4 regions of the Pantanalinema rosaneae CENA516 genome follow, and region 1 is predicted to be linked to each of the others. Evidence: riboswitches for the same ligand, from Rfam matches in the RefSeq annotation. Region 1 holds a riboswitch; each other region holds the start of a gene.

Evidence for each region. Region 1 has a riboswitch for cobalamin ahead of ACN4EK_RS02390 (hypothetical protein). Riboswitches for the same ligand answer to the same signal wherever they lie in the genome.
Region 2: it holds a riboswitch for cobalamin, as region 1 does, so the genes downstream of both, ACN4EK_RS26060 (hypothetical protein) here and ACN4EK_RS02390 (hypothetical protein) in region 1, are expected to answer to the same signal.
Region 3: it holds a riboswitch for cobalamin, as region 1 does, so the genes downstream of both, ACN4EK_RS20840 (energy-coupling factor ABC transporter permease) here and ACN4EK_RS02390 (hypothetical protein) in region 1, are expected to answer to the same signal.
Region 4: it holds a riboswitch for cobalamin, as region 1 does, so the genes downstream of both, ACN4EK_RS00200 (hypothetical protein) here and ACN4EK_RS02390 (hypothetical protein) in region 1, are expected to answer to the same signal.

The regions. Positions count from the first base shown of each region.
Region 1 is NZ_JBLZFZ010000003.1:48,254-56,657, forward strand. Features, by position in the region: gene ACN4EK_RS02355 (heavy metal translocating P-type ATPase) at 1-155, opposite strand, end outside; gene ACN4EK_RS02360 (ArsR/SmtB family transcription factor) at 274-666, opposite strand; gene ACN4EK_RS02365 (hypothetical protein) at 745-1,329, opposite strand; gene ACN4EK_RS02370 (energy-coupling factor ABC transporter ATP-binding protein) at 1,388-2,230, opposite strand; gene cbiQ (cobalt ECF transporter T component CbiQ) at 2,279-3,067, opposite strand; gene ACN4EK_RS02380 (energy-coupling factor ABC transporter substrate-binding protein) at 3,068-3,370, opposite strand; gene ACN4EK_RS02385 (energy-coupling factor ABC transporter permease) at 3,375-4,127, opposite strand; cobalamin riboswitch at 4,161-4,306, opposite strand; cobalamin riboswitch at 4,411-4,566, shown strand; gene ACN4EK_RS02390 (hypothetical protein) at 4,593-4,862, shown strand; gene ACN4EK_RS02395 ((2Fe-2S) ferredoxin domain-containing protein) at 4,885-5,796, shown strand; gene ACN4EK_RS02400 (ribonucleotide-diphosphate reductase subunit beta) at 5,793-6,878, opposite strand; gene ACN4EK_RS02405 (ribonucleoside-diphosphate reductase subunit alpha) at 6,903-8,404, opposite strand, start outside.
Region 2 is NZ_JBLZFZ010000061.1:2,178-10,581, forward strand. Features, by position in the region: gene ACN4EK_RS26050 (formylmethanofuran dehydrogenase subunit E family protein) at 1-310, opposite strand, end outside; gene ACN4EK_RS26055 (pentapeptide repeat-containing protein) at 415-969, shown strand; gene ACN4EK_RS26060 (hypothetical protein) at 1,002-1,397, opposite strand; cobalamin riboswitch at 1,819-2,027, opposite strand; gene ACN4EK_RS26065 (SufE family protein) at 2,236-2,685, shown strand; gene ACN4EK_RS26070 (CobW family GTP-binding protein) at 2,695-3,741, shown strand; gene ACN4EK_RS26075 (CobW family GTP-binding protein) at 3,757-4,839, shown strand; partial or broken gene ACN4EK_RS26080 (GTP cyclohydrolase I) at 5,065-5,238, shown strand; gene ACN4EK_RS26085 (precorrin-8X methylmutase) at 6,016-7,143, opposite strand; gene ACN4EK_RS26090 (hypothetical protein) at 7,227-7,448, shown strand; gene ACN4EK_RS26095 (hypothetical protein) at 7,418-7,630, shown strand; gene ACN4EK_RS26100 (DoxX family protein) at 7,711-8,184, opposite strand; partial or broken gene ACN4EK_RS26105 (IS1 family transposase) at 8,363-8,404, opposite strand, start outside.
Region 3 is NZ_JBLZFZ010000039.1:38,835-44,362, reverse strand. Features, by position in the region: gene ACN4EK_RS20870 (hypothetical protein) at 1-52, opposite strand, end outside; gene ACN4EK_RS20865 (hypothetical protein) at 59-298, opposite strand; gene ACN4EK_RS20860 (Uma2 family endonuclease) at 505-1,131, opposite strand; gene ACN4EK_RS20855 (energy-coupling factor ABC transporter ATP-binding protein) at 1,385-2,104, opposite strand; gene cbiQ (cobalt ECF transporter T component CbiQ) at 2,098-2,904, opposite strand; gene ACN4EK_RS20845 (energy-coupling factor ABC transporter substrate-binding protein) at 2,945-3,265, opposite strand; gene ACN4EK_RS20840 (energy-coupling factor ABC transporter permease) at 3,312-4,067, opposite strand; cobalamin riboswitch at 4,427-4,572, opposite strand; gene ACN4EK_RS20835 (hypothetical protein) at 4,684-4,866, shown strand; gene ACN4EK_RS20830 (protein-tyrosine phosphatase family protein) at 4,823-5,236, shown strand.
Region 4 is NZ_JBLZFZ010000001.1:69,437-77,840, forward strand. Features, by position in the region: gene ACN4EK_RS00185 (pyruvate kinase) at 1-76, shown strand, start outside; gene ACN4EK_RS00190 (hypothetical protein) at 143-316, shown strand; gene ACN4EK_RS00195 (phosphatase PAP2 family protein) at 328-1,080, opposite strand; cobalamin riboswitch at 1,227-1,374, shown strand; gene ACN4EK_RS00200 (hypothetical protein) at 1,714-2,154, shown strand; gene ACN4EK_RS00205 (DUF1636 domain-containing protein) at 2,170-2,550, shown strand; gene ilvD (dihydroxy-acid dehydratase) at 2,774-4,618, opposite strand; gene ACN4EK_RS00215 (hypothetical protein) at 4,826-5,827, opposite strand; gene ACN4EK_RS00220 (UvrD-helicase domain-containing protein) at 5,884-8,404, opposite strand, start outside.

The sequences.
Region 1 (8,404 bases):
GCAGTGATAGGAGCCGCGACAACGGGTTCACTCCCGCAACAGGGGTCATGAGCCGCGACTGAATCAGGAACGGGCTGCGGATGGTGATGCGGTTCGTCGTGATTGTGGGGATGACTGTGACCGCAGCAATCGTTGTGGAGATGGGGTTCTGCCATAGGAATACCGCTTCGGGATAAACATGAACATCTGAAAGATTGTTCAGATAACGGAGATTATATCCCGTAGTAAGCGGATTGTGATCGGTGGATGAGTTCAGATGACTATCGGGAGATGCTAGCCTTCATCCAAATGCTCAGCCACTTCTCGATAGAGAGCAATGATATGGTCATCTGCCAAACTGTAGTAAACATTGCGCCCCTTGCGACGGTATTTCACCAACCGCTGCGATCGCAACACACGCAACTGATGGGAGACTGCCGATTCACCCATTTTGACAATCGCCGCTAAGTCGCAAACACAGAGTTCCCGTTGAGCCAGTGCTGAAAGCAATTTCAACCGATGTGGATCAGAGAGGACGCCAAAAAACTCTGCCATGCGCTGAGCTTTATCCGTCGCCAACACGTCTCCCTGTAACTGCCGCACCGTGTCGAGATGAACCAGGGTTTCACCACATCCAGGTGCTTCAACCGGAGAAACCGTTTGCTTTCGGGAAGAAGAACCAGTCATCGTAAATCCATTCTCAGCTATCCCTTTATGATAGCGAGAATCATTCCCATCTGAATGGTGGTTCAGATCTTATTCAAGTCAGGGTCTAATATCACCTCTAGCCGTCAGAAATTGGGCAAAGCCGAAATGAATCAAAGTTAGCCCAAATCCCCACAGCACCTCTTTCATCAGAAGGCGACCCAGAATTGCCCAGGTAAAAACATGGCTTCCGGTCAGCAGAAACCCCAGCGATAAAACCAAGCCTTCAAAAACCACGAATCCAGTCAGAAGGGCGATCGCTACCCAGATCCTGTGTCCTTTGCGAGTCATTTGGCTGAAGGTGGGGCGCAGGGCAGAGATCGCGGTGACCATTACCGTTCCCAGTCCCATCACCAATCCCCAGATCATTGATTCTGCCGTTTGAGGGTAGTGGCGCAACCCAAACCCATATAACTGATTTGCCAGCCAGATGGCGATCGCTGCACCGAAAGCGCGTTTGGGACGCAAGGTGGTTCCGGCGATCGCCCCAAAGGCAACCAGGGGAGCATGGGCATAGATGACGCTACTCAAACTGCCAATCGCCGTTAGCAGCACGATCCAGAGACGATGTTGGGCAACGGCACTCCAAACAACCGACCAGCGGCTAGACTTTGGAGTTGCAATGGGATAGGTCGATTCCTGCATTTTGACCTCTTTGATAAAAGGAGAGAATGAACAAGTTCTCCGTTGGAGCCTTTCTGAGTCATACCGTAAAACGGTTCAGACCGTAAGATCGCAACTCCGCAATCGTTTTGGGGGGCGATCTCAGATCGCGCCATGTTGCCGGAAGTGCATACCAGCATTCTAGAAGGGTGGGTATACCCAGTTGTAACTGGTTCAGGACATCCACCTGCGTGAAAACCTGCTGGGCTTGCTCGGATAGCACCAATCGTCCTTCATCTAGCACAATCACCCAATCTGCCCAGCGATAGGCAAGATCGAGATCGTGGGTTGCCATCACAATAGTCGTGCCAGCGTCATGGATGCGATCGAGTTCTTTAAACAAATGAAGGGTTTGCAGGCGATCCAGAAAGGCAGTGGGTTCATCCAGCAACAGCAATTCTGGTTTTAATGCCATCACACCCGCCAGTGCCACCCGTCGCTTTTGCCCCAGGCTGAGGTGATGGAGGGGGCGATCGGCGAGATCCTGGAGGGAAAAATCGAGCAGGGTTTGATGCAGACGTTGGGTAACCTCGGCTTTGGATAATGATAGATTGCAAAGTCCGTAGGAAATATCTTCAGCAACGGTCGCAGCCACCAGTTGTTGCTCTGGATCTTGAAATGCTAAACCAATTCGTTGCCGCCACTGATTCAGAACAGATGCACGATACTGGAGGGGCTCACCTTTCCAGGAAATCATACCAGAACTACAGCGGTATAACCCATCTGCCAGAAATAGCAACGTTGATTTGCCACAGCCGTTGTGTCCTAAAATGACCGTCTTCTGCCCTGCGAAGATCGTTAAGTTGAGGTCCTGGATAGCAGGCTGGATTGTACCAGGATAAGTGTAGGAAACGGCTTGAAATTCGAGGAGAGTGGAGCACATGGAGAGGTGGGGGAGTCAAGGGGCAAAGAGGAATCTACAATCCAAAATCTAAAAGCCAAAATTCAAAATCACTAAGCCAACACATCCAATCAAAGATTCAATCGCATATCGTTTAGAGTAGCGGTAAGACACGTTGGAATAAACTTGAAAGTTCCCATTAAAACCACGAGATGCTAGTGCAAGAGAAAAATGATGGTAATGTTGCAGCGATCGCACCAATAATTGGCTCACCAATAGCCCCACACTATACATCCAACGCTGACGGGTACGATAGCCACCTCTAGCCCTTTGGGCTAGTTGCAGTTCAGTCACCACGTCTAAAAACAAGAAGATAAATCGATACATCAGCAGTAACAGTTCAGTCAGCAGTATCGGCACACGCCACTGTCGTAGTACCTGCAACAGATCGGTAAACGGAATGGTAAATAGTAAAAACAGCAGGCAGGACGTACAGGCAAGCGATCGCATGCCAATTTGGAAGGCTCGAATCAGCCCGTCTCGGCTAACAAAGAAATATCCATTGCCAAACGTGATACCGGCAACTGGATCGGGTTGAATGGATGCGATCTGATCGACTGCAACAACGCTCACTACTAACGCAGGAATGCTCGTCAGCAAAAACAGTCCAGCAACCATCAAAACACTCAGGTAAACCCTTGCAGGGATGCGAGCATACCCTACAGTCCATATGCCTAACCAAACCGCAATCAGCAGTTGTGGAATGGGATGAGTGATCAGGGCAATGACAAGCACTGCGATCGCAAATAACAGCTTTTGTTGTGGCGAAATCTGCCGCAGGCGATTTGCGTAAGTGTAAACATCAAGATGATGATGCAATCACTCTTTCTCCTGTTCCTGTCGCTTACTGCTGCCGCGATACAGCCCGATGACATAGCCAATCACCCCCGCTCCCAATGCCGCTTGGGAAGCAAATAAAAGGCTTTCTACTTCCCCACTCGGTGGCTCATACAAGGGCTTAAACCAGGGTTCGTATCCGGGTTGAATTTCCCCAATCGCGGCTTCAGCCTGTCCATCGGCACCCCCATATTCACCCTTGACAAAGATCAAAGGCAGCACTGCCAGCGCTAGAACTGCGATGATCAACAGCCAGTTCTCGTATTTCGTCGGTTGTTTGCTCATGATTTTAGGCTTCCTGCTTCAATACTTTCAGGGTTTCTAGATCCGGGCGAGCATAAGATTGCAGCCAATTCCATACCAGCACCGTCAGCAATCCTTCAGTAATTGCGAGGGGAACTTGTGTCACAGCAAAAATCCCAGCAAACTTAAGGAATGCCGCCATAAAACCACCCTGAGCAGCAGGAAATGCCAGAGCAAGCTGAATTGAAGTGGTGACATAGGTAAACAAATCTGCTAAGGCAGCAGCCAGAAAAATGGCGACCTTTTGATGCCCTGTTTTTAAGATCAGATGATAGATACCATATGCTACATATGGACCAACGATCGCCATCGAAAACATATTGGCACCGAGGGTTGTTAAGCCACCGTGGGCTAGTAACAATGCTTGAAAAAACAATACCAGAGCACCTAACACCGTCATCACCGAAGGACCAAACAGAATCGCTCCTAAGCCTGTCCCCGTAGGGTGTGAACAACTGCCTGTTACTGAAGGAATTTTTAGAGCAGATAGGACAAAGGTAAATGCGCCTGCTAACGCTATCAGTGGCTTTAACTCAGGATTTTGTTTGGTAATGCGAGTCAGCGATCGCAGTCCCACAAGAAAGAACGGCAACGACACCACCCACCAAAATACCGCCCATTGTACAGGTAAGAACCCTTCCATAATGTGCATCGCTTGGGCAGGCGCGGGCGAACCAACGATTAAATAGCAACTTAGCCCTGCCATGATGGCAAGGCGCAACACTAGACGCAATTTCATGTCCGTCTGTAGCCTCGCAGACTGGTTTATCCAACATGGATTTTGACATCGGCGGGCATCCTGACTTAGAGAGGACAAACTCTCATCACAGTTGCGGGACAGCGGCAGCTTTGCACTACTCTTTCCCCATTTACTTCCGGTGGCTGTTCCCCACCAGAGCCGATCAAACACAGTAGGAGCGTATCACTGCAAGTTGGAATACTCAACCTCGTTGTTACCTTACGCAACATTAAGTATGCTCAACTGCTTGATTCACAATGTGCGGCTCTCCTCACGCCATGCTATTCTTTGGTGAGACATCGGTTCTGATGGGGAGCAGCCGTCAGACGTAAGGGGGAAGTGCAGCGTGAATCTGCCGCTGTCCCGAAGATGTAAGGAGATTGCTGAACTTTTAGCAAAAACTCTGAGTCAGAATTCCCGCCGATCATTGTTAATGTTCATTTCTATCTGCTAGGAACGATTGCTGTGGTATTAATCGCCTCAACGCCGCAACCGTTTAGCCGCCGGAGTTGGGCAGGACAGGGCTTGTGGTTAGGAATATCGCTGTTGCTGGGATTTGCCGCCTATCAGAGCGGCACTCTACTGGTCAATCAATGGGTCGGCATGCATGGTCTTACGGTTGATGTGTTCCTGCGAATGTTTGTGCGAGACAGCATTTGGGCGATCGCCCTCTTTGCCTTCTACACCGTTCTGGTGTTAAACCACCAGCGAATTCTACAGCGTACTTCTCGTTGACCTGAAGACTGTGATCAATCCCATGAGTGAATTCTCCCGCTGGATTACCCCGCTCAACCGTCGCAGCACAGAACCTGTCTATGCGGGGCAGAGCATTGAATATGAAGACTTTCCTTGCACGATCGATGTCGTCGGTCCATTGCTCTACACTCTGTTTCAAGAGCGTTGGCAAGAGACTCAAGTGGGTCATGTGGTGGAAGGCAGTGTTCTAGAGCTGGAATTTACGCAGCCGCCGAAGATTTGTATTCTCTACGATGGCTACCTCACTGTCGTCACCGAAGCATGGCATCTACATCTGTGTGTGGAAGAGCATTTGGGCGGTCCCCTTTGCAAAACGCCACCGGAGCTTCGGCAGCAGCGGTTGATCCACCGAGCATCGCTGTATCGTCGCTTGAATGAGCGGGGTGAACCTCGGAGTTGGGGCATTCAATTCTGGAATGGAGCGGGCGAAAAGATGATGAATCTGTTTCTGCCCAATCCGTTCTTGGGAGCAGATGAAGACTTATTACCGGAAGGCAAACCCCAACTCGACAAGCTGAGTTTATATGAGGAATTGCGTCAGATTTATGTGCTGGGCGATCGTCCCATTCCGTTTGACCATAATCCCTTGAAGCGTCCCTACATCTCGGTTTGTCGTTCCAGTCGCTGCTACCCCTCGCGCAACTGGCAACCCACTTATGAAGCCCTCCAACAAGCCGTTGAGGAAGCTGGACTGGATGTGACGGTGATGAATGCAGGTTGCCTGGAAGTTTGCAAGTTGGGACCAGTGGTGTTTTACTCTGGCGACCCGCGTTCTGAAGCACTACGTGAGCGAACCTGGTATACCCGCGTCACTCCAGAGGTGGCGAAACAGATTGTCGATTCTCATCTGGGGAAGGGTAAAAAGGTGATGCACCATCTTTATCCACCCGTGACGCAGCAGCAAGTCTCCTAAAAATCATCCCACCCTTCCAGGCTGGAGGACATGACATAGCTGGTGACACTGGCTTCAAAGAAGTTGGCTTTTGTATTTGCCTCTTTCTTCGTATCCGAAAACCGCTCCAGATGAGCATAGGGACTTTTCTTGTAGTTCATCTCTGGAAACAGCGGCTCTAAGCCGATCGCCTTCAACCGCTGATTGGCTAGATATTTGGTGTACTGTTCAGTGCTGGTGGTCGTGATGCCCAGAATGTCATCGCCCACAATGTGATTGCTCCACTTCACTTCGTGTTCTACAGCCAGGGCAAACATTTCATAGATTTGCTCCAGGCTATACGGGAAAACCTGCATCGCTTCTGGAATTAATTTTTGATAGAGCCGCACATGGGAAAGTTCATCTCGGTTAATCATTCTGAAAATATCGGCACTCCCCGACATCAACATACGGGAAGAGAGGTTGTAGAAAAAGATAAACCCGTTGTAGAAATACAATCCTTCTAGCAAATAATCTGCCAGTAGTGAAACAAAATAATGTTCTGGAGTCGGATGATCCACATAGGTTTGATAGAGTCCGGCAATGAATTCACAGCGTTGCTTGAGAACACGATCGCTGCGCCAAAATTCGTAGACAACTGAACGGCGATCGCTGGGAATCACAGTTTCAATCAGGTACTGATAGGACTGATTGTGCATCGCTTCTTGTGAAATTTGTTCCGCTAAACAGAGTGATACTTCGGGTGCCGTTACGCTGCTTTTAATGTGAGGCACATTACAGGTTTGCACTGAATCGAGAAAGGTCAGGTAACTGAGGATGCCATCAAAGGCGCGGCGTTCGGCAGGAGTGAGGTTGGCATAGTCGGTAACATCCTGGGTGATGTCAATTTTTTCGGGAATCCAGAAGTTTTCTCGCATCTGGCGATAAAGTCCCACGGCCCAACCGTAACGCACATCATTCAACTGCATCAGGTTGGTGGTTTCGCCAAACCAGATCGTGCGATGTCCAGTATCGTCCCTGCCGTTGGGATTAAAAACGGGATTAATCGGCATCCGATTGAATGTGTCAAATGAAAACGGGCGAGTTGATTGACTTGAAATCATTGTCAGTTCATCCTGTAATGTTCGTTAATTGGCACAAGCCACACAGCCGTCATTCGCTTCCTTGAAACTGTCTTTCTGAACTGTGCGAATGTAGTAAATTGCCTTACATCCCAGTTTCCAAGCCAGGATCAACGTGGCAAAAATATCCTTTGCAGTCAGGCAGCGATCGAGTTCGTCAGGAAAGTACACGCCTGCATTCAGGTTAAACAACAGTTCCATTGAAATGCCCGTATCGATCCACTGCTGCATGGTGGCGATCGCGTGAATCACCTTTTGCTGATCCAGCGTTTTATTCTCCGCGTAAAACCAGAAATGATCGCGGATGTAAGGGGGTGCGATCGGCACCGTTCCCTTTGCCCATTTCTCGTAGAAGAATTTGCTATAAACGGGCAACACACTGGCAGTACAGCCCTGCACCAGCGAAGAAGAGGTATTGGGTGCGATCGCCGTGATGTGAGCATTGCGAATCCCATGTTGTTGAATGTCTCTGGATAGTTGTATCCATCGCTGAGGGTTGCTCGCGTTTTTCTCAAACCACTCAACCGGCTTTGCCCCCACCAGATGCCCTTTACTCCACTCACTGCCAGCAAAGGCAGGATACGCGCCTCGTTCCTTTGCCAGTTCCATCGATGCTGCCGTGCAATAGTAGCCAATTTCTTCAAACAGATCGCTAATCTCTTGCAGATGGGTGTAAGAGAGGTGTCGTTTGGCAAGCCAATCGGCTAATCCCATACAACCCACCCCGATCGTGCGATATTTGCTGTTATGGGTAGCACTGGCAGCAAAGGGAGGTGTCGTCAGGTCGATCGTGTTGTCCAGAATCCGTACTGCAATTTGACAGATAGACGAGCCTTCATCATCGTCTAAATTGGCAAGGTTAAGGCTCACCAGGTTGCAGGTATGCGCTTCTTCGCCCGGTTTCACATTTGACCAGGATTCCTGACAGAGATTACCACCTGGAATGTAGCCCTGGTGCGGGTTAGGATTGGCACGATTCACGGTGTCCTTAAACCACAGATAGGGCATTCCCGTTTCCAGTTGGGTTCGCATTACCTGTTTGAACAAAAGACGTGCATTGACCCGTTTGTAAAGCGTAATGGATTCATCTAAACTGGCTTCGATTTGGTTGAAAGCCTCCTCAAATGCTTCACCCCAGAGTTCTGCGAGTTCAATGCCGAGTTGGGTTCGCACTTCATAGGGATCAACCAGCGTCCAGTCCGTATCTGCTTCCACTCGACGCATAAACTCATCGCTAACGACCAGTTGTGGAAACACATCATAGGCTTTGCGGCGCTGGTCGCCATTCTCGGTTTGCATTTCCAGAAATTCCGGTAAATCCAAATGCCATACATCCAGGCTGACTGTAATCGCTCCGGCTCTACGTCCTCCCTGATTGACAGCGATCGCCGTATCATTGAGCAGTTTTACCCAGGGAACTACCCCGCCTGACGCATTGGCTTTGCCCATCACCCAACTACCTGTGGCGCGAATGCGGGACAGATTCACCCCCACCCCGCCTCCATTCT
Region 2 (8,404 bases), on a different contig from region 1:
AGGTGACATCCAGTGTGCGGGGGGCTGCATTTAATCGTTGCATAGCATCCAAACCGATACGAATGCCCAAGGCAATGTAGGAGCCAAAGCCTCCATGCACTCGCCGTCCTAGTTCTACCCATTGATCGGGTGTTTCGGTCGGACGAGTTGGCTGAAGCGCAAGTTGTTGATGGTCATTTAATGAAGCGAATTTGTCCTGGGCGGAATCGCGCAGCATACCATTTGTAGCAGTAGCGGTCAGGCTTCCGTCAAATCCCGAAATCCCACACAGTATGGCGACCCAACCCAGAATATGTATGCTCTTAATCATTTTATAATCCTCAAATGCCCCTTGCCGGGATAGTCAAGCCGGATGCGGTCTGTTAAATTATGCCGAAGTGCAAAACTGCAAGCAATCGGGTTAAACTATCCTACATGAGAGCAGACGAGCTTTTAGAACGCTATCGACGGGGCGATCGTGACTTTCGAGGAGTCAATCTACGTGGTATTTATCTCAGAGATGTCCGGATGCGGGATGTTGATTTAAACTGCGCCGATTTGCGTGGTGCATCTCTGATGAGCGTTGATTTCAGTGGTGCAAATCTGCATCGAGCGGATTTAAGTGGCGCATTCTTAATTCGCTCTAATCTCAGTTCTGTTAACTTCACGCAAGCAAATTTGACAAAGGCATTTTTGATTCTGGCAAATTTACACCAAAGTTGTTTAACCGAGGCAAATTTAAGTCATACCAATTTGACGAAAGCGGATTTATCTGAGGTGACTGGGTTTGCCGAAGCCATCCTGGAGAAGACTATTTTAACGGGAGCTTTGCTGCCATCGCAAAAGGTGGGGCATGAACCATCGCGTTATTTGCAAATCTGGAAAGATTGGCAATTAAAATTCCCGACGTTTCAGCTTCGACCTGGATCAGATTTATTGGATTTACTACCCTTTTCAACCGTTGTAGTCCATCGCCAGAAAGTTCGTTAAAACAATCACAAAAAGAAATTTTCCATACAACGCTAAACTGGCTGAGCATTGGTACTCTTCTGGAGTGCAGAGAAAACTGGTTCTGAATTCAGCGATCGCCCAATAAAGACCAATCGAGTTTGATGCGGTTCATTGGGTTGCCAGGGGCGATCGTAAAAGGTATCAATTAAAGTTGCTTCCAGGTTGAGAAACTGCAAGTAGGCTGAAATGTTGGGGAGAGGAACAAACTGGAGTGGGTATTCCACGATGTCGCTATTCCAATCCACAGACTTAGCATCGACGAGCACCACATGGCATACCACGATGCCTCGTCCTTGAGTGATAAATCCTTGCCATGCGGCGTGTCCCAGTGGCAAAAGGTTTTCTCGAATGAATAGATTTTTCCAGTAGCCGAAACAGCCCTGCCAGGTGCTATCTTGAGGTCGCATGGTTCTCCTCCCGCACTGGCTGTAAGGCTTCTACTGCTCTTTTGACTTCACAATTTTTACCAACGTGGGAATATCCCGTCATTGCAGTTTGAATGGTTTGTACGAACATGGTTGTAGCGTCTTAACACTGAAAATAGTTGCAAAAATCTGTTTCACTTCTGCCGTAAACAAGCAGAATGAAGCGATCGCGGGCAACCCAAATATCTGCCTAGCAGGATTCAACAATCCCGGAACAACAGCCATGTAAGCCACATATTGGAATGTGGCTTCAACCAATCAATGCCTGAGCAGGGGTACTTTTCTACAAATCGGCAACTTCAAATGAAGACGCTACAAATTCAACTTAAGAAAAATTGCCCTAAGCCCAGTAAATGATTTGAAAGCTAAGATAGCCATCATCTGTACCTCGCAGATGATTATGTAACGGGTTGACAACTCGGCGGGCATTCTGACTCACACAATTTTGGACTTTGGATTTTGGCCTGAGGTCGCAATACACCCCCATCAAAAATCTAAAATCGGCAATCTAAAATCGGCTCACAGTTGCGGGACAGCGCCGGATTTGCACCGGACTTTCCCCCTTGCGTCTGATGGCTGCTCCCCATCAGAACCGAATAAGTAACTGAACAATAACACAATCAGGGTATTATGACACATTCTGAATTTCGGGTTTAGCTAAATCAGCACACTGCTATGAGCAGTGCGCCTCAGTACCACATAGGAAGTAGATCAACCGCAGGGGTGGTATCGCTTGCGAAGAACTGCTTCAGTTTTTCACCCACTTCCTATATAATGAGAATGATTATCATTTTTATAGATAGCTTGCTACTAGAACAGTATGTCGCCCGTCTCCCAACCCTTGCCTGCCTCCCTTGAGCGGATTGTCCAGCGGTTCCAACAGATTTCGGAACCGAAGCGGCGCTATGAGTACTTGCTTTGCTTTGCCAATTGCCTGCCGCCATTTCCCGATGAGCAAAAGGTGGCAGACCATAAAGTTTCTGGCTGTGTTTCTCAAGTGTATGTGACTGCCAGTTTGCAGCAGGGCAAGGTGATCTTTCAGGGCGATTCCGACTCTCAACTAACCAAGGGATTAGTGGGGCTGTTGGTTGAAGGATTGAACGGGTTGGCCCCCGCAGAAATTATCCAGTTAAAGCCCGATTTCATTCAACAAACCGGGCTGGATGTCAGCCTGACTCCGTCTCGTGCCAATGGTTTTTACAATATTTTTCAAACCATGCAACAGAAAGCGCTGGTCTATCATCTGGCTGCGACTTACTTGCGAACTTAAGGAGGCATTATGTCCAATTCAGTGATGCAAGTTTATCCAGAATCGGTGAGCGTTCCTCAGCGCATCACACCCGTTACCATCATCACAGGCTTTTTGGGCAGTGGCAAAACCACGCTGCTCAATCATATTCTGAACAATCGCCAAGGCTTAAAAATTGCTGTAATTGTGAATGAGTTTGGTGACATTGATATTGACTCGCAACTGTTAGTTTCTGTGGATGAAAACATGGTGCAACTGGGCAATGGCTGTATTTGTTGTACCATCAATCAAAGCCTGGTTGATACTGTGTATGAAATGGTCGATCGCCATGACTCAGTTGATTACATTGTGGTTGAAACGACTGGCATTGCTGACCCCTTGCCGATCATGTTGAGCTTTGTCAGTACAGAGTTGCGGGATGTCACGCGGCTAGATTCAGTGCTGACAGTTGTGGATGCTGAATCCTTTACCTCCACTCATTACGAGAGTGAAGCCGCACTCAACCAACTTATCTTTGGAGACATTATTCTGGTGAACAAGACCGATCTGGTTTCTCCTCAAATCGTGAATGGATTGGAAGATTATATTCGCTCGATCAAATCAGGCGCTCGTATCATCTCGGTTCAATATGGAGAGGTGCCACTGCCGTTAATTTTGGATATTGGATTTAATGATACCAGTACCTACCTCAACTCATCCCAGCCAATTCATGAGCATCATGACCATAAACATTCTCATCATCTAGAAAATGATGGGTTTGTAGCGGTGTCATTTGAAAGCGAATCGCTTCCAGAGCAACTGCGCCAGCGCCCCTTCGACTTACCCAAATTCCAAAACTTTCTGGATCATCTGTCTCCTGATGTTTACCGCGCCAAGGGAATTGTCTGGTTCCAGGGCAGCCAACTGCGCCATATTTTGCAACTGAGTGGTAAGCGATGTGATATGAAAAGCGTTCATGCAATGTCTCTGAAAGAGAATCGATCGCAGTCACCAAAGCATAATCAGTTAGTGTTCATCGGGCGAAACTTAAATGCTGAATTAATTAAAGCACAGTTAGTTGAACGCATTGCGATTTAATTTGAGGAATTGGATATGACCAACACAACAACTCTTCCCACTCCCAGCACCCTGGACATTCCCAAACGAGGAATGCCTGTCACGATTATCACGGGATTTCTCGGCAGTGGTAAAACCACATTACTCAACCACATTTTGAACAATCGCCAGGATCTAAAAGTTGCGATCTTGGTGAATGAATTTGGTGATATTAACATCGACAGTCAGTTACTGGTGTCAATGGATGAAGACATGGTGGAACTAAGTAATGGCTGTATTTGCTGCACCATCAATGATGGCTTGGTGGATGCGGTATATAACGTGCTGGAGCGGGACGATCGGGTCGATTACATGGTGATTGAAACGACGGGTGTTGCCGATCCACTGCCGATTATTTTGACCTTTCTGGGAACGGAACTGCGTGACTTAACTCGGCTCGATTCGATCGTCACCGTTGTCGATTCTGAAACCTTTACCCCCGATCACTTCGACAGCGAAGCCGCACTGAAACAAATCGCTTATGGAGATGTCACGATTTTGAACAAAACGGATCTGACATTACCGGAGAAAGTGCAGGAGTTAGAAGCTTACATCAATACGGTCAAAGCAAGTGCCAGAATTCTTCATAGCCAGCATGGAAAGGTGCCACTGCCGTTGATATTGGACGTAGGATATAACAACCCAGAAGCCTATGCCGATCTCGTTCAAGAAGAGATTGAGCAAACTCAGCACGATCACGATCATCATTCGCATGATCATCACCATTCGCATGGTCATCATGAAGATCACACCCAGCATCCTCATGAACACCATCATCACCATTCCGATCATCTGGACAACGATGGGTTTGTGTCGATCGCCTTTGAAAGCGATCGACCCTTTGACGTGAAAAAGTTTGAACTATTCTTGCAAGAACAATTGCCCAAAGAGGTATTCCGAGCCAAAGGTATCCTCTGGTTCGCAGAAAGTGATCTCCGCAATGTCTTTCAACTGAGTGGTCCTCGATTCGACTTGCAAGGAGAAGAATGGCGGACTCCGCCGAAAACTCAGATGGTCTTGATCGGGCGCAACCTGAATGCAGACGAACTGCGACAACAGTTAACCGCCTGCCTTGCCTGATCCCAAGTCTTTCAGTAGTGCAGTTGTCTGCTGGAGGGAGGGGTATTGCGTGTCTTACCCCTCATCCTTACGACTAATGTTCCTAACTCAATTTCACTCATGACACTATCCTTTTCTCCTGACGATATCCGTAAGCAAGCGGTGATCACAGAATCAAAGCCAGCCGTTTCTGAAGCAGAGATGCAGCAAGCGGTTCGCACACTCCTGTTAGGCATGGGTGAAGACCCGCAGGGTGTTGCCGTTGTGGTGGAAGCTACCCACATGTGTATGGTGATGCGGGGTGTACAAAAGCCCGGTTCCTGGACAGTGACTAGTTCCATGCAGGGTGTGTTTGCCGACGATGCCAGAACCCGTCAGGAATTTATGGATCTAATTCGTCATAGTCCATCTTTTCATTAAGTCGTAAATGGGGAAGTGGAGAATGGGGTTAAATACCTTGATTTCTGCAACTTTCTATTCCTTACTCCCCACTCCCTACTCCCCACTTCCCACTCCCTACTCCCTTTTCCAGCCTCTATGTCTGATTTCTCAACCACTGACACCAAACTTCCTGTTACTATCATCACTGGCTTTTTAGGTAGTGGTAAAACAACATAGCAATGGAATCACCAATGGGGCAAGATTTTAGTTTGGGTTGGTCCCCTCAGTTGGCTTGTGATCGCCATTTATGTACTGCTCCGAAATCAGGTGATGTGGGGGTGGACTGGCTGCACTGTACATCACGATGCCAATCAGCTTAGTGATTCATACAGTCGCCCCTCTTGCACTGATAATTTTGGTCTTTTACCGTCTCCGTCACCGTCAGCCCATTGGCAAAATGATTCTCGGAGAAATCGCTCCATACTACATGTTTTTTGATGACAATTTTATGAACAAAGGCTAAATTGGGTGACTAAGTACTGGCAAAAAAACCATGAGCTTGACCAAACTTACCCTTTTTTCATATCCTATCGTTCTTGCTGCTTTGGTACTGGTTAGCAGTCCTGCTGAAGCCAGTACACCTGTTAGCTTCTTGCAATCAACCTCGGTAGAGCCTACAACTGACCATCACACTATTTCTGTTGCTGTCGCATCTCCCTCCGATCGCCCTTTGCTTCCGACGGGATGTGCCTGTGCCCGTTGCACTAAAGCCGAGGAACTTCTACAAGGGCAATTTCCTGTGTTCTAAGCAAATACTTAAGTTGTTAGATAGCAGTGGCAATTGGGCTTGGTAATCAGCGATTCCGCTAAAGCATTCAGTGCTGTCGCTGCCAGTAGCCCGCCACCCAATGCCCCCTCGATCGTGATGAAGGGCAAGCCCGATCGCATCAGTTGGCGTTTGGCGATCGGGGCATGACTGAACCCGATCGGCATCCCAATCACCAGAGCAGGCTGAATGGCTTGTTGCTGAATTGCCTGACATACCGCTAGCAAAATGGAGGGGGCATAGCCGATCAGCAGAATGCATCCATCAGGACAGTTACTCAATGGCTCCTGCCAGTCCTGATACTGCCAAAAGGCTTGCTCTGCATCGGGTGCCGTCGTGACATGAGGATCATCGATCAGGGTAGTCACCTCACAGCCCAGATGCCGCAAGCGGGTGTGATCCAACGCTGCTGCCACCATTGGCACATCCGTCACCACCGAACACCCTGCTTTGAGGGCCTCTCGGCTGGCAGCGATCGCTCCTTTCCCGACCCGGACAAACGGCACCAGACTCACATCTCCACACGCCAGCACCAACTGGGAGAGCAGATCCACCTCAATTTCAGAGCGAGTCTCCTGTGGAGACGTTCCACGAACACCCAGGTCAGGCAACAACCATTGCAGCGATTCTTGAAAGGATTCAGGGTGAGCATGAACGTTGGCATCCAGTTCATCCCACAATTCCTCAAAACCGTTCAACTGCATTTGAGTCTGCACCTCTAGCTGTTTCAAGCGTGCCAGGACTTCCGCCTGCGTTGCCTGACAGGATCGATCGCGCCCCAGCAATCGTTCCAGGGCAGATGCCGTGTGTCGGAGTTGAGCGATTTGCCCGACCACCGCTTGATACTGCTGCTGTAGCTGAGATAGCAGCGACTCTGGGACATCATGACTGGCATCCGTCTCCAGTAATTTTTGGATATGAGCCAGTTGAAATCCTTGCTGCTTTAAGGCAACAATCCGCTTCAGGCGTTGCACATCCGATTCGCTATAGAGCCGATAGTTTCCGGGCGATCGCGCAGGTTGCGGCAGCAATCCTAACTGATGGTAGTGCCGCACCATCCGAGGGGTAATCCTGCCCCCAACGGCATCGGTTAATTCTTTGATCGTCAGTGCTGTCATTTCCACCCGAAAAGAGCCTACAACCTTAACATTAACATTAATGTCAAGGTTTAGCCTGAGAGCAGGTGTTCTTGATTCTGCCCATGCTCCACCTTACTCGTCTGACTCGCGTTGCCACCGACCATCCGGATGCTCTGGCAGTATTGCTTTGTGGATTTCTAGTGCTGCTGGGTTGGAGTGCCTTGCAGTTCAACTGGCTGGGGTTGGCATTGTTCCTCCTACCTGCTGCCTATGTCATTGGCGGGTTTGACAGTGCCCGTGAAGGACTTATACTTTGGAAGTGCTGGCGATCGCCCACTGGGTGATGCAAGCAGATCCGCAGGCAGCGGCAAATGCAGAGCAAGCGATTCCTTCGGAGGGCTTCGCCAACGCTGCGGTTGAAGTGTGGCGACTAGGGCAACGAAAATCCTTTAAGCCACAACACATCAAGCAAGCGTGGCAGCGATTGCACGAGCAACAATGGCTCCTGACAGCGGAGCCTGTCTGAAGAACATCGCTCTTGGTTGCCTGATTCGGAAATACAGCTTCGATCCAATCCACTGCCGATACTAATTCCCATTGACTACCTTACGGAGATGTGGATCTCCCCAACCAACGTGCGATCGCCGTGTCGAGGGAGAATAACCCACCCCCATTGGTCAAGAAAAAGCTAAACCACAGGGCATACAGGGAAGCCGTTTCTAACGGAGGAACATGCCAGCCGTCTTTCTTGAGATGAAAGAATACCGCAATCAGCATGGTAAATAGCAGGATCAAGGCGTTGAGCCGAGTGAATAATCCAACAGCCAGCAGAATCGAACTCACAATTTCAGCGTAGGCAGCACAATAGGTGAAGAACACTGGGTAGGGCAAGCCAATAAAGCTTACAACTCCGTCTGCAAATCCCTGCACGTCTGCCAGTTTGCTAAATCCGTTGTGGATCATCAGTAAGCCGACCGCCACTCGACAGATTACCCAAACAACCTGGGCAGGGCGGTTCTCGATCGCAGTAGATTGCAGAGTGACACTGAGTAAAGTTGATTTCGGTTGAATTGCAGTCATTACTCGAAAGGCTTCCAGTGAGGTTTTATTGATTTTCACCCATACTGCCTAGCTGATGCTATTGTCCCAAGGATCTTAGCGATCGTTCACAGTGGGAAAGAACAGGTAACGACAGATGCAGGATGAGCAATCCCACAGTCAAATGCGGGTAATGTTCTAGACATGGGGATTAATGGGATCAAACCGCCCGTCCAAATTCATAGCGGTTGAGGAACAGCCC
Region 3 (5,528 bases), on a different contig from region 1:
CCTGCAAAAGATACTGCTCTAACTCTGGTGATAGGTTAAGGGTTAGTGTCATAAGCTGTTATTGTAAGGCTTCGTAAAGAGCTGCACTTATTAACGTCCCCGCAGCAGCAAGTGGAACAGCACCAACGCTGTATGTGCCACCAGGCAATACTCCTACCTTACCAATAGAAGCACCTGTAACTGCTCCTCCAGCCACTAGAGCAGTTCCTTCATTCAGGTAATTCGCCTGACAATCACCTGGCTTGGAGTTCAACCCAGCTCGAACCACGCGGCTAACACGATCGAATAACTGCCCCATAGCGCTCCACTCCTAAAGTTGTTCTGCTGGCAACACCCAATGTTCCAAGCTTAAGCGCAATTAACTTGAATGGTTAGCCAAAATCCATAAATTTCTCTAGTCTTTAAAAAATTCTTACCAAGCTAAAGCAATACACCATGTCCCCACGATCGCGCTTCAGAAGTTTGCCATTGTGAGGGAAATCGGATTTCTGGCTCGCAGCGGTATTATCTATCAGCCTGCAACACTTGGGCAGCGGTTAGCTTCAAATCAGGAAAGGTTGGAGAAACAATTGTTTGATTGCCCCGAAATTGCTGAATGTCATACTCCCCATCCACTAACGTACAAATAGAGAGGGTGGGTTGTTTGGGCTTGCCAATGTGTCGAGTCCCCCCTAATCCGGCATAGTCGGCAATCCAATATTCGGGAATGCCCAAAATGGCATAGTCTTCGACCTTACGGGCATAATCATTTTGCCAGTTGTTACTCACTACTTCTGCGACAAGTTTAATTGAGCTACCTAGCGTTAAGATGGATTGCTCAGACCACAGGGATTCTTTGATAAGTTCATTGCGATCGACAACGGCAACGTCAGGTCGGAAGGCTGTGATCCCAATGTTAATAGGGCGTAGGAGTCCTCGCTGAAGCACAAACCAAGGTAAGCCTATGGCATCGATCTGAACACAGAGCTTTGTGGTAATGAAGGCGGCAACTTCTTCATGGGCACCTGTTGGTTCCAAATCGAACACCTCGCCATCAATCAGTTCGTAGCGGTTACCGCCACCATAACGAGCCAGGAACTCGTCAAAGCTAAGTGGTGTCTGTTGAATTGATCGATCGATGGCAATACTCATAAGTCAACCTAGCCCAATTGATGCCCCAAGTCTATCAAATCAAGTATGGGATATGTCTACCGAGTCCCAACACAATGGTTATGCCGCAGTTGCCACTTATTCAAACGCCTGTCGTAATGCCTCTCGCTCCTCTCGTATCTAATCATGCAGCAACCAAGACTCATGCTTGGAATAACTAATCATCATAAAAGTCACTTTGAGCGCCAAGGTCTAACAAATGCAATCGCCCTGATTTCACCAATGCCAAAGATGACTAACTTAAACCAATTGCCTGTAGAAAAGACTGATGACTGAAAATGGTCGTGGGATGGTCTTCCATCACAACTTGCCCCTGGTGCATAACAACAACCCAATCTGCCCAGTCATGAACAAATTGGAGATCGTGGGTCGCAATGACAAGGGTAGTTCCGGTGGCTTGGATCGTGGCAAGCATCTGCCGCAGGTTGCGAACTTGTCCAGGATCGAGATACGCCGTGGGTTCGTCAAGCAGTAGTAAGCGGGGGCGAAGGATCATAATGTCAGCGATCGCCAAGCGCTTTTTTTGCCCCAAACTCAGGTAATTGACTGGAAAATCTGCTAAATCCGTCAGTCTAAATGCCTCCAGAGCCTCCTGGACACGCTGAGCAATGTCCGCATCGGGCAGTCCCAAATTGCACAGACCGTAGGATAGATCCTCTTCTACCGTAGCGGCGACCAGTTGTTCCTCGGGATTTTGGAAGACCAGACCTACCTGTTGGCGAAGCTGGTAGAGAAAGGAGCGATCGTAGCGCAACGGTTGGTTGTCCCAACACACATGCCCTACCGAGGGACGATACAGCCCATTGGCAAGGCGAAACAGCGTGGTTTTGCCACAACCATTTTGCCCAATCACCGCATAGCGCCGCCCTGCCTGGATCCTAAGGGAAAGCTCACGTAGCGTGGGTTTGGGGTTGCAGGGATAGGTGTAGCTTACCTGCTCGAACGTCATCAGCATAGGATGGTGTGATAGTGGAAGCCGGTCAGGGTGAGCAACAATAGATAACCGCCGATCGCTTCGGAAGTGTAGCGGCGATTGGCTTGATAACGGCGGCGATGCCAAACCCGCAATTCCCCGGTGTAGCCGCGAGCGGTCAGCCCCAGCGTAAGCTGCCGATAGTTGTGCAACGTGCGATGCAGCAGTTGTCCCACTAACACACTCAGACTGCGCATTCCAATCCGCCAGGTGCCGTAACCCATGCGCGATTGTTGGGCAGTGAGCAATTCCCCCACCGTGTCGGTCAGGATGAAGATAAACCGATACATCAGCCCCATCAATTCAGTCACCAGGACAGGACATCCTAACCGATTTAAGACACGAATGATCTCGAACATGGGAACCGTTAGCAGGATGAAATAGAGGCAAGAGGTCAGGGCGATCGCCCGAACAAAGACAGCCCTGGCTTGTTCAATCCCCTGCTGGCTCAGATAGAGATAGATGGAACCGATGGGCATGCCCCAAACTACATCGGGTGCAAAAGCTGTCAGGTGATCCACCGTCCCCATGCCAATCAGCAACGCAGGCAGGCTTAATAGGAGAAAACTAATGGGCAGAGATAGAAGTTTGAGATAAATCTGGGCAGGAATTCGAGCATATTTGACCACCCAAAGAAATAGCCAGAGTACCATCAACCCTTGCACATGGGCAGGCGCTAGATAGCCTAATAGAAACAGGGCGATCGCAAATCCAAGTTTGTGTTCTGGAGGAAGCGATCGCAATTGGTTAGTATGGGCTAGCGTATCAATTTGATGGTGCATTCAACCGAATCAACTCAAAGGTTCATTGGGACTCAGAGCCTTATTTTTTGACAGAATTGCGCCCCTTGTATAGCCCAATCACATAACCGATGATCCCAGCACCTATAGCCGCCTGAGAGACAAATAAAAGGCTTTCAATTTCCCCACTGGGCGGTTGAAACACCCCCCCAAACCAGGGTTGATAATCCGGTTGAAGTTCGGCGATCGCGGCTTCAGCCTCCCCATCTGCGCCGCCGTATTCTCCCCGCACGAATATGAGAGGCAACACAGCCAATGCGATCACGGTCAGCACAATTAACCAGGTCCCTTGATGGGTTGACGTTGAGGCCGTAGATGGCGTGTTTTTTGAGGGTTCGTTCATAGCAAAACTCTGGGAATAAATAGATCACAAACAGTGAATTAACCGATCATGCTTGGGGGCGCAAAAGTTTCAGGGTGCGTAACTCATCGGTGGCGTAGGACTGGAGCCAATTCCACACCAACACCGTAAGCAACCCTTCGCTGATCGCCAGGGGAATCTGGGTCAACGCAAAGATTCCAGCAAATTTAGCCAGCGCCGCCAGAAAACCACCATTGGCAGCAGGGAAGGCAAGGGCTAACTGAATCGACGTAACCACATAAGTCACCAGATCACCCAGGGCAGCGGCAAGGAAAACACCAAGTTTTTGCTTACCGCTATTGGCAAAGAGCCGATAAACAGCATAGGCAACCCAAGGTCCGACGATCGCCATCGAAAACACATTGGCTCCCAGTGTGGTCAAGCCCCCATGCGCCAGCAGCACCGCCTGGAACACCAGCACCAGACTCCCCAACACCGTCATCACCGACGGCCCAAACAACACGGCTCCCAATCCCGTACCCGTGGGGTGAGAACAGCTACCCGTCACCGAGGGAATTTTGAGCGCCGAGAGGACAAAGCTAAAGGCTCCAGCCAGGGCAAGGAGCAGCTTGAGTTCGGGATTCTCGCGAGTGATTTTAGTCAGCGATCGCACTCCCCAGATAAAGCAGGGCAACGCCACAACCCACCAAAACACCGCCCAACTAACGGGTAAAAAGCCTTCCATGATGTGCATCGCCTGGGCAGGCTGGGCAGATCCGATCACAAGATAGGCGCTCAAACCTACCATTGCAGCTAATTGCCGCGTTCGATGCAAGTGTTTCATACAAATCTCCTAGAAGAATCAGTTTAAAGCAAAGGTCTTAATTTTTTTGGGTCATTATGGCACTGAGCGATCGCACAATCGGCAGTCCTCCCCACAGTCCTGAAGCAGCAACGGCAGGGTGTTGAGAGTTTAGACAGATGCGACTCAGGAATTACTTAGACCGGTGCTAAACGAAACACAGCACATTGTCGCCAAAGCAGTATCCCAGAGCAGCGCGATATATCTCCCAACTGCTCAATGGGTCAGATGCTGATAGAAAGGTATCGGCAGCAGCATGAATGGAGAATATAGACTGTGCAGCACTAGGGCAGCAGTTAATAAAATACTGGATTGTCACCCGTACCTCGCAGATGTGATGGAGCTTGAATTATTCATCGGCGGGCATTCTGACTGAGAGGTGTTATTCCTCGCTTCACAGCTGCGGGACAGTGCCGGATTTCCACCGGACTTTCCCCGTTACCTCTAGCGGCTGCTCCCCACTAGAACCGATGGCTGAAAGTATATCACTATTAAATGTGTTCCAGTTCAGCCTGACTGTTGGGATGAAATACTCTACTATCGACTAACTTCACTAAGCGTCGAAATCGATCGTTGAGCCACTCAATGCACATGCACTATGTATAGATTTGCTGCCGCTATGGAGAATGAATCGATCGTGTTTGGCGCGGCTCGTCCCGGATATCGTCATGAGCGAGTGACTGAGTGGATTGCATTTATGCAGAATCGGGACATCAAGCGGGTTTGCTGTTTGCTGTTTGCTGCCTGCATCGCAACTGACTCGCTATACCAATTTACTTGATGTCTACCAACAGACCTTTGGACGCGATCGCGTCTGTTGGATCCCGATCGAGGATTTTCACCTTGCCACCCCCGACATTCTCATCCACCAAATTTTGCCGTTCTTAGCCACTGCGGATCAAACTAATCAAAAGGTGGTGGTTCACTGCTCGGGCGGAATTGGGCGCACAGGGCATGTTTTAGCCGCTTGGCTGGTGGCTGGACGCGGACTTGCTCCCAAAGCCGCGATCGCGGCGGTGAAACAAACGGGGAGAAATCCCTACGAAGCTGTAGTTGCAGCACCATTTAAAGGGCGCAATCCGTGGCAAGTGGCGGCAGAACTTAACCGGCTATTAGATGAATGCGATCGATGGAGAAGCCAGCTTTCTTAATGGTGATGAGGAGTATAACCTAGAAGTTGGTGATTTTCAGGTCAATGAACCTATATTGATCTAAAGCCTCTATATTTTTTCACATGATTAATTAGCTCTTTCACAGCCGACATGGAAATTGTTACGATCGCCAACTGATAAATCCCAACCAAAATCAGGTTTCATAGCCATAATTAGGTGCGATCGAAAAACCTACCTCACCATTTTGACCCACATCAACAGATTCTTCAAAGTTGGAGATACTTAAGCTCAACCCAAGCAAAAGCTTACGTGAGCCTAATGATTCTAACTC
Region 4 (8,404 bases), on a different contig from region 1:
ATCGAAAAAAACTCCGCAATTACGGGCGCTCCATTCCTGGGAACAGACCGTTGAATCCGCTATCAACTTGTCCTGAAACCAATCAGACTCTAATGCGGCACTTTGAGATCACAATTCATTTGGATATGGTGGAGGAATGCTAATGGTAAGCCAATTGATTCGGATAGAAGTTGATCTATGTGACTCATTAGCCCAATTAGAACAGGCGATCGAGATGGAGTTACAGAAACAGGGAGAGCCAATTCGTTGGGTTGTGTTAGATGTAGACAAGAAACGCCAGAAAGTTTATGTAGAGGCGATCGTGGTCATGGCATAATATACTCACCTCTACAGATTGTCTCTAGATAAGGTTTGGGCTTCCTCCGTAGTTAACTGAACTTCCTCCCGCCGGGTGGATGCCGTCAGATGCGGTCGAATCGCAACACTCACCCCGATCGCCCAGGCAATTGACACTAACCAGCCTGCCACAATATCACTGGGAAAATGCACCCCCAGGTATAACCGGGTCCAGGCGATCGCCAGCACAAAACTACTTCCGCCTAAGACGGCTAACCAACACCAGCGAGTTCCCCAGGTAAGAATGATGATCGCTGCTACAAACGTCATACTCGCCGTCGCATGACCACTGGGAAAAGCAAAATCCGCTTCAGGAGCTAGGGGTGTCCATAAGCTGGGGCGCACTCGATGTAATACCGCCTTAGCCAGCCGATTGATCAACCCACTGCCAATCATAGTTAGAAGCAAATAAATCAGCGATCGCCACCGTTGTTGCCGGAGTAACCAGAATGATAACAATGTGGTCAGGAGAGTGACCCCCTTAAACCCACCCAGCCGCGTCAAGATTGGAACCAGCCGATCCCAGAATACTGTCGTAGTGGCATGAACGGCTAACAAAATCGGCTCATCCCACAGGAAGCCCCCCTGCTGCCGGGAGATGGCAACTGCCAGTTGCTCAAATAAAAACAAGGGTAGACCTACCCCCAGCCCCAGCAATAGCAGCGATCGCCAGTGTGCCTGCAATACCTGCTGCAAGAACTGCCAAAAGGCATGGGAGTGCTGTTGGAACTGAAAATTTGCCATTACGGTTGAGGGTGACTGACTCCCAACCGTATCGTACCGATTGCCGCTTTCACCACTGTCCTAAGTTCGATATCCTGAGACTCGGGGGATCAGTCGGTATCACATTCGTTGAGGGAGTGCAGCCGCATCACCTGATTGTGTGTTACTCTGCATATACTCAAGTCGGTTCTGATGGGGAGCAGCCATTCAGACGTGAGGGGGAAAGAGCAGTGCAAATCTGCCGCTGTCCCGCAACTGTGATGAAAGCGATCGTGCTTTCTTAGTCAGGATGCCCACCGACTGATGGCTCCTTAGGAGATTGGTAAACCCGTTATGTTTCATCTGCGAGGTACGGATGATGGTCAATTTTGTTATTTTATTCTTAGGCTACGATCGCGGCTTGTCTCTGCATCTCAGCTGCGATCGCTCAGAATTTCATCACGATTCAATGAACTGACCCGGTAGACGTTCAGAACTACCATCACCCTGACTATCTGGGTCTACAGCAAGACGGGCATCTGGGGGCGATCGACCCTAGAGCACTCATTAGATGCCGAGAGTCAGGGGCGGCAGTGGTGATGGGGCAACACAGTGCCAAAGATGCATTTTCACAGGATTTAGACATGATGACAAGGCAACGATTGGGAGATAAGTATGCGACCTCAAGATAGTACCTGGCAGGGGTGTTTAGGCTACTGGCAAAATCTGTTTATTCGCGAGAATTTGCTGCCCCTGGGACATGCCGCATGGCAAGGGTTCATCACCCACGGGCGGGGGATGGTCGTTTGTGAGATGGCGATCGCAGATGCCGGGGCTGTGGATTGGCAGGCTGACTTAGTGGAATATACGACCCACTTCATTCCCATGTCACACGTATCGGAGTATTTACAGGCTTTAAACCTGGACACAGGATTGATCACACGACTGCTCCAGACGATCGAGACATACAATCCTGCCCGAGACGTACTGTTGCTGATTAATGAACAGGGACGACCCGATATTAATTTGCTCCAAAATCTCGCCGTCTCTCCAGTGGCTTGTTACCAGCAGATGCAGCAGCGTTGGACAGAATTTCAGCTTGATCATGCCATCTAAATCACCAGGGAATCCATGACACAAAATACGTTGTTGGTTTGTACACTCTGCCAGTTGGCTGAAACTGAAGCCGCACCAGAGGGGTTAAGTGAAGGGCAATTGTTATTCAACCAGCTCAAAGCTGGTCTAGAAACCTCTGGAATTCGCGATCGCATCCATCTGCAACCAGTACGCTGTATGGGAGCCTGCGATCGTTCCTGTATGGTGGCATTTACCGCACCTCAGAAACTTACCTTTATTTTGCATCAACTCTCTCCTACTGATTCCATCCCTGAACTCCTACAATTTTGTCAGCAGTATGCGGCGGCTCCAGATGGCAGAGTACCCTATAAAGATCGTCCAGAAGCAGTGAAACAGGGCATTCATGCGGTGTTGCCTCCCTTACCGATCGCCTAAGGATTACAGATTGATTAAGGTGTAATTTTGCGTAGGGGCGTGGCATTCGGTAAAAAGTCCTTGCCATTGTCCCAAAAATCTCTGCCGCATGCCGCGCCCGTACAAAGAGATGCGGAGTTATTTAATTCCCATTCCTACATGTTCCAATTAAAGGCAATGGGGATGCTGAAACTGTTGTCTCAGCATCCCTAAACCTTCAGATTCAAGTTGAGTGTGCTACCGGTTAATTGAGCATCTCCAGGTTACGCACCGCCCCTTGATCCGCACTGGTTGCCAGAAGAGCATAGGCTTTCAGGGCGGCTGTCACCCGTCGCTGTCGGGGCTGAGCCGGTTTCCAGGCATCCTTACCCTTCGCTTCCATTGCTACCCGCCGATTGGCTAATTCTTCCGTCGATAGGTCAGCATTGATCCGGCGATTAGGAATGTCGATCAAGATGCGATCGCCATCCTGTACCAGCGCTATGTTGCCACCGGCTGCTGCTTCCGGCGACACATGCCCGATCGATAGCCCCGACGTGCCCCCCGAGAACCGACCATCGGTTAACAGCGCACAGACCTTGCCTAGCTCCTTAGATTTCAGGTAGCTGGTGGGATACAGCATTTCCTGCATCCCGGGGCCGCCCCGTGGACCTTCGTAGCGAATGATTACCACATCTCCCGGTTGGACTTCGTCATTCAGAATGCCTTTAACTGCCGCATCCTGACTTTCATAGATCCGGGCTTTGCCTTCAAACACCAGAATACTTTCGTCTACGCCAGCCGTTTTCACGATGCAACCGCGTTCTGCTAAGTTGCCGTAGAGTACCGCCAGTCCCCCTTCAGTGCTGTAAGCATTTTCGAGGCGACGGATACAGCCGTTCTCGCGATCGAGGTCAAGGGAGTCCCAGCGAGTCGATTGACTGAAGGCTTGTTGGGTGGGAATGCCAGCAGGCCCCGCTTTGAAGAAGGTATGCACAGCCGCGTCATTAGTCCGCATGACATCCCAGCGATCAAGGGCTGCTTTCATCGTTGGACTGTGAACGGTTGGTATATCCGTGTGGAGCAGTCCCGCCCGATCCAACTCGCCCAGAATCCCCGGAATCCCACCCGCTCGGTGAACATCCTCAATGTGATATTTCTGGGTGTTAGGAGCAACCTTACAGAGTTGGGGAACTCTACGCGACAGGCGATCGATGTCTACCATCGTAAAATCGACCCCTGCCTCATGCACAGCCGCCAGCAAGTGCAGAATGGTGTTTGTCGAGCCACCCATGGCAATGTCTAACGCCACCGCATTTTCAAAGGCTTTGACACTCGCGATCGAACGTGGGAGGACGGATTCATCGCCCTGCTCGTAGTAGCGCCGGGTAATGCTGACAACGGTGCGTGCCGCATTCAGGAATAAATCCTTGCGATCGAAATGGGTTGCCAGCACCGTACCATTACCCGGTAACGACAGCCCGATCGCTTCAGTTAAACAATTCATGGAATTGGCGGTGAACATGCCGGAGCAAGAGCCACAGGTCGGACAGGCAGACCGCTCATACTCTTCCACCACCTGATCGCTGATTTTGTCGTTAGCCGCCGCCACCATAGCATCAACCAAGTCCAGTTTATGCTCAGCCAGCTTCGTCTTCCCCGCTTCCATCGGGCCACCGGAGACAAACACGGCGGGAATGTTCAGCCGTAGAGCCGCCATCAACATCCCAGGGGTGATTTTGTCGCAGTTGGAAATGCAGACCAGAGCATCGGCACAATGGGCATTCACCATGTACTCGACTGAATCCGCAATGATCTCGCGGGAGGGCAGGCTATAGAGCATCCCGTCATGCCCCATCGCGATACCATCATCTACCGCGATCGTATTGAATTCCTTGGCTACGCCACCCGCCGCTTCAATCTCACGGCACACTAACTGCCCCAGATCCTTCAAGTGAACATGTCCGGGGACAAATTGCGTGAACGAGTTGGCAACGGCAATGATGGGCTTCTCAAAATCTTCAGTTTGCATTCCGGTGGCACGCCAGAGGGCACGGGCACCGGCCATATTGCGTCCTTGAGTGGAGGTTTTCGATCGATAGGTCGGCATGGCGTAGTCTACTCGTCTTAGAGCGGTGATCGAGTTTAGAAGGGGATGTCACCCGAGCAGGTCAAGGGTAGGCAGTAACCCTACCGTTGGATAACGGGATAACAAACAGCAACTCAACCTGTAATCTATCATGGGGGCAAGAAACTTGTCTGAAGAAACCTGGAGACAAGGCGGCAAGACCGGCAATCATTTCATCTCCTTCAGCCATCAATCCAGTATCGCTACAATTTCCTCCACAGTAAGCTGCGAGGGCGTATTCCAGGGAGAACCGCCAACGGTACGTCGTCCGCCCCAGGCTCCTGAATCCGGATCTTTGGTTTGCTCGGCGGCACTCAAGCGATCGAAGGTTCCCTGAGTAAAATCAAGGCAAGGCTGTTCTGGATGCAGGGGAATGCTCCCTAACGTATATTGGATACCACCCACCCGATGATCGCGCATGGTAATGGCTTCGGGGCGGAGAGTAGCCGTCGATGACTCATGCACCCTGAGAATCGCCTGATAGAACGACCGGGGATCGATCGCATGGCTGGTACTGGTTTGATCGCAGACCGCCACATCCCCGCGATCGGTCTTGATAAACCGAATCCGCTCCTCCTCTATCAACATTTCGGCATCGGCGGCGATCTGTTGCCAGTAATCATCTGCCTCACCCTGTTGTCCCGGATAGGGACAATCACCCTTTGCCGCTGCCATCAACCACTCGGTTCCCCGCCGAAAGGCTTCCGAGGAGTAAGCGTCCCAATCGGCATCGCTCCACTCTTTGCGTTCATGGGGTAATCCCAGATCGGCAGCAATCCCTTCACTGACATTCTTTAACGCAACAACGGCTTTCGCCGCAAACTCAGCATAGGACTGCAAGGCATCCGGTACGGTCAGGTGGTCACAATCCCAGGCGATCGCTTGCAACCGGGCGATCGTTTCTGGGGTCAACACCTCACGCGGCAATTGCACCCATGCCGCCGCACAGCAAGCATCGGCATCTACCATCGTGGTGACAAAGCAAGGGGGCTGATCCGTCGCATAGGCATCTAGATAAGTAGCGCGATCGGGTAAGGGAATTTCATCAATTTGGACATCGGCTCCCCCAGGACGATGATGATCCCAATGCAGATCGCCAGGTTTGGCTTGCCAATCGGGGACGGTGCCATCCACCATAATAACCTGGTGGTCAGTAGGCAGATGTTCGGCTTGGGTAGTGACAAGGTACATAAAACCACAGTGGCAGACAAAAATTCGAGGATAGAAGCAAATCTATTGACTGATCGCTACTCCGTTGATGCTTGACGCAGGTACTGTAAGAATTTTAGATAATGGCTCACCTGTTGTAACTCGGCTAAATTAAGTTCGCCCAGAGAATGTTGAATTTGCTCGCGTAACTGTGCTTCTTCCCAGGAACGATCATCGCCAGAGTCCATAGGAGTTAGGTAGGGCAGCGATAACGGCAGGGTGGGGATGTCTAGAGTTAATTGGTTCAAATGAATGCCCCATGCCTGTGCCTGCCGATCGCGTTCTTGCCGATGCCGCTGGGCTTCTCTCACTTTACCGCGATGCTCTAAAAACTCGGCTTGGTTGCCTTTCACCACTAACCACCGTTGTTGAATAAAGGTTTGACCCGATCGGGAAAGCTGCGGGTGTTCCAGCAACCGTTCCAATAACGGCAAGGCAGAACGGTACTCGCCAATTTTTTCGATCGCCACACACGCCTCTAAAATTCTGGCTTCCGTTGCCTGCCAGGTTGGGGTAGCCGTGGTTTGCGTCACAAATTGACTCAAGAGATCACGCTGTTGCCTGACTGTCGCTGGTGTCAGGTTAACATCATACGCCATCCGTTCGATCACTTTCAGGCGATCGGCATCCGGCAAATTGGATTGCTGACAAAGTTTCACTGCCGCTAACCACTGCCCCGTCTGGAGTTCCAGGTCTAACCATTCCGTTGATCGTTGGGTTTGGCGACAGGCTTGCCGCAGGTAGGAAAGTTGGGTTGCCCATTTACCCGCGATCGGTCGATCGTGCTCCTGCCAAAGCTGAATCATGCGATCGTACATCTGGGCTTCAGCCAACCACGGGATATTCTCTGGAGGTAAGGTTATTTCCGCTTTCGCGATGCAGTAGTCGGGATGTTGGGTATAATTTTGTGTGTCCCAAAGCGCCAAAGCAGCCGCAAAATCACCCATTTGGAAGAGACATTTCCCAGCTAGATTCAGCGTCTCTGGAGCAGCAAAGCCAACTTCAGCCGATATCTGAAGCACTTCGCTCCAGATCTGCCATGCGGCTGTCATTAGGGATTGAGGCTGATTCAATATCTGGGTAATTGCCTGACGGTAGCGATCGATCACTGCCCTCCAGGTGTGATCGCCCCGTTGGTGATGCCAGGACACATCTTGCCTGAGGAAATGCGAAAAGTCTGTCACCGCATCGGGTGAAATGCGCTCACCTTCAGTTGCCAACATAAACTGCACAACAGGTTGCAACTCGGCTTGAGGAGCCAGGGGATAATGCAGCAGCCAGTCTGACAAATCACGCCAGCATTGTCCTGCCCAAAAACACTGCCAGGCTTGTTGCTGGGGCAGCAATTCCGGATCGCTGAGGGTATCGATCGCCATGAAGGCGCGACCGGCGGTTTGCAGTTGGTTTTCCAGTCTGAAAATCCAGGCTTTGCAGTAGTTGACCTCTGCGGTCATACCCGCTTTTTGATAATAGAAAATGGCTGTTTCCAGATTATGGACATTATGATTTTCAATCGCCGTGAGCAACCATTGTTTGCCATTAAGCTGGAGATCTACTTGAGTCAGCCCCCGCAAGTTAATCGGCTGAATATTAGTATTAAGATTGTCTCTCCACTGCTCCAGGTAAGCAGAGCGTCGTTGTTTCTGTTGAGACGTGAGTGCCATGCGGCTTAACCAAAGCTGGATATTTCTGTCTCCAGCCTCCTGCCATAAACAGCGATCGCCCTCTGCCGTATCCACGATCGCCAAATAGCCAGTCGAACGACTGACAGCAACATACAGTTTATTTAAAAAATACTCTAGTTGGAGATTATTAGTGGGATTGGTGAGAGATTGTAAGGGTCTACCGTTAAAGTGTCTGAAGTAATATTCACCGAAAAAACAGACGACCACTGGAGACAGTTCCAACCCCTTTAAACCAACGGGAGTGTAAACGGTGGGGGGAATTTGCCCAGTTCTGACCGTGGGAAAAACATCGCTGAGTATAGCTGTGCGTTGTAAAAATTCCAATTCTCCGCCCTCATCACAGGGTAAGAGGAAAATGGCACCACTTTCAGCCAGTCTTCTCAACTCCATGGAGGTTAAGTTGTTGTGCAAAATTCCCTTTTGCGGCTGGTTATCGCTTCTTTTCCACCAGGGTTCCTGAGGTTCTAGAGTTTTCAGATCAAATAACGTCCGTCGCCAAAGATGAATACAATTCGTAAACTTAACGACCGCCGCCGGAGAACGGTAGTTTTGTCGCAGTTCATGCAGGATCAGGCGTTCCGAGTCCAGGTGACGCGAATTATCGGGATCGAGCGGGGTTAAGACTTTTTCGTAGAAACTAGCACAAAACCCTGTCCAGCTAAATCCGGTGGGATTCAGAGTTTGCAAGGGATCACCCGCAAAGGCAAAGGGAAGACTATTCACAACGATCGGCAATTGATATTGTGACCAGATTGATAACCGGAGGATCAATTGAAATTCGATCCGCGTAAAATCCTGAGCTTCATCACAAAAGATCGCCGCATAATGGGCAGGGGCGATCGTCCCATTGGCGATCGCTTTTAATACGGCTCGG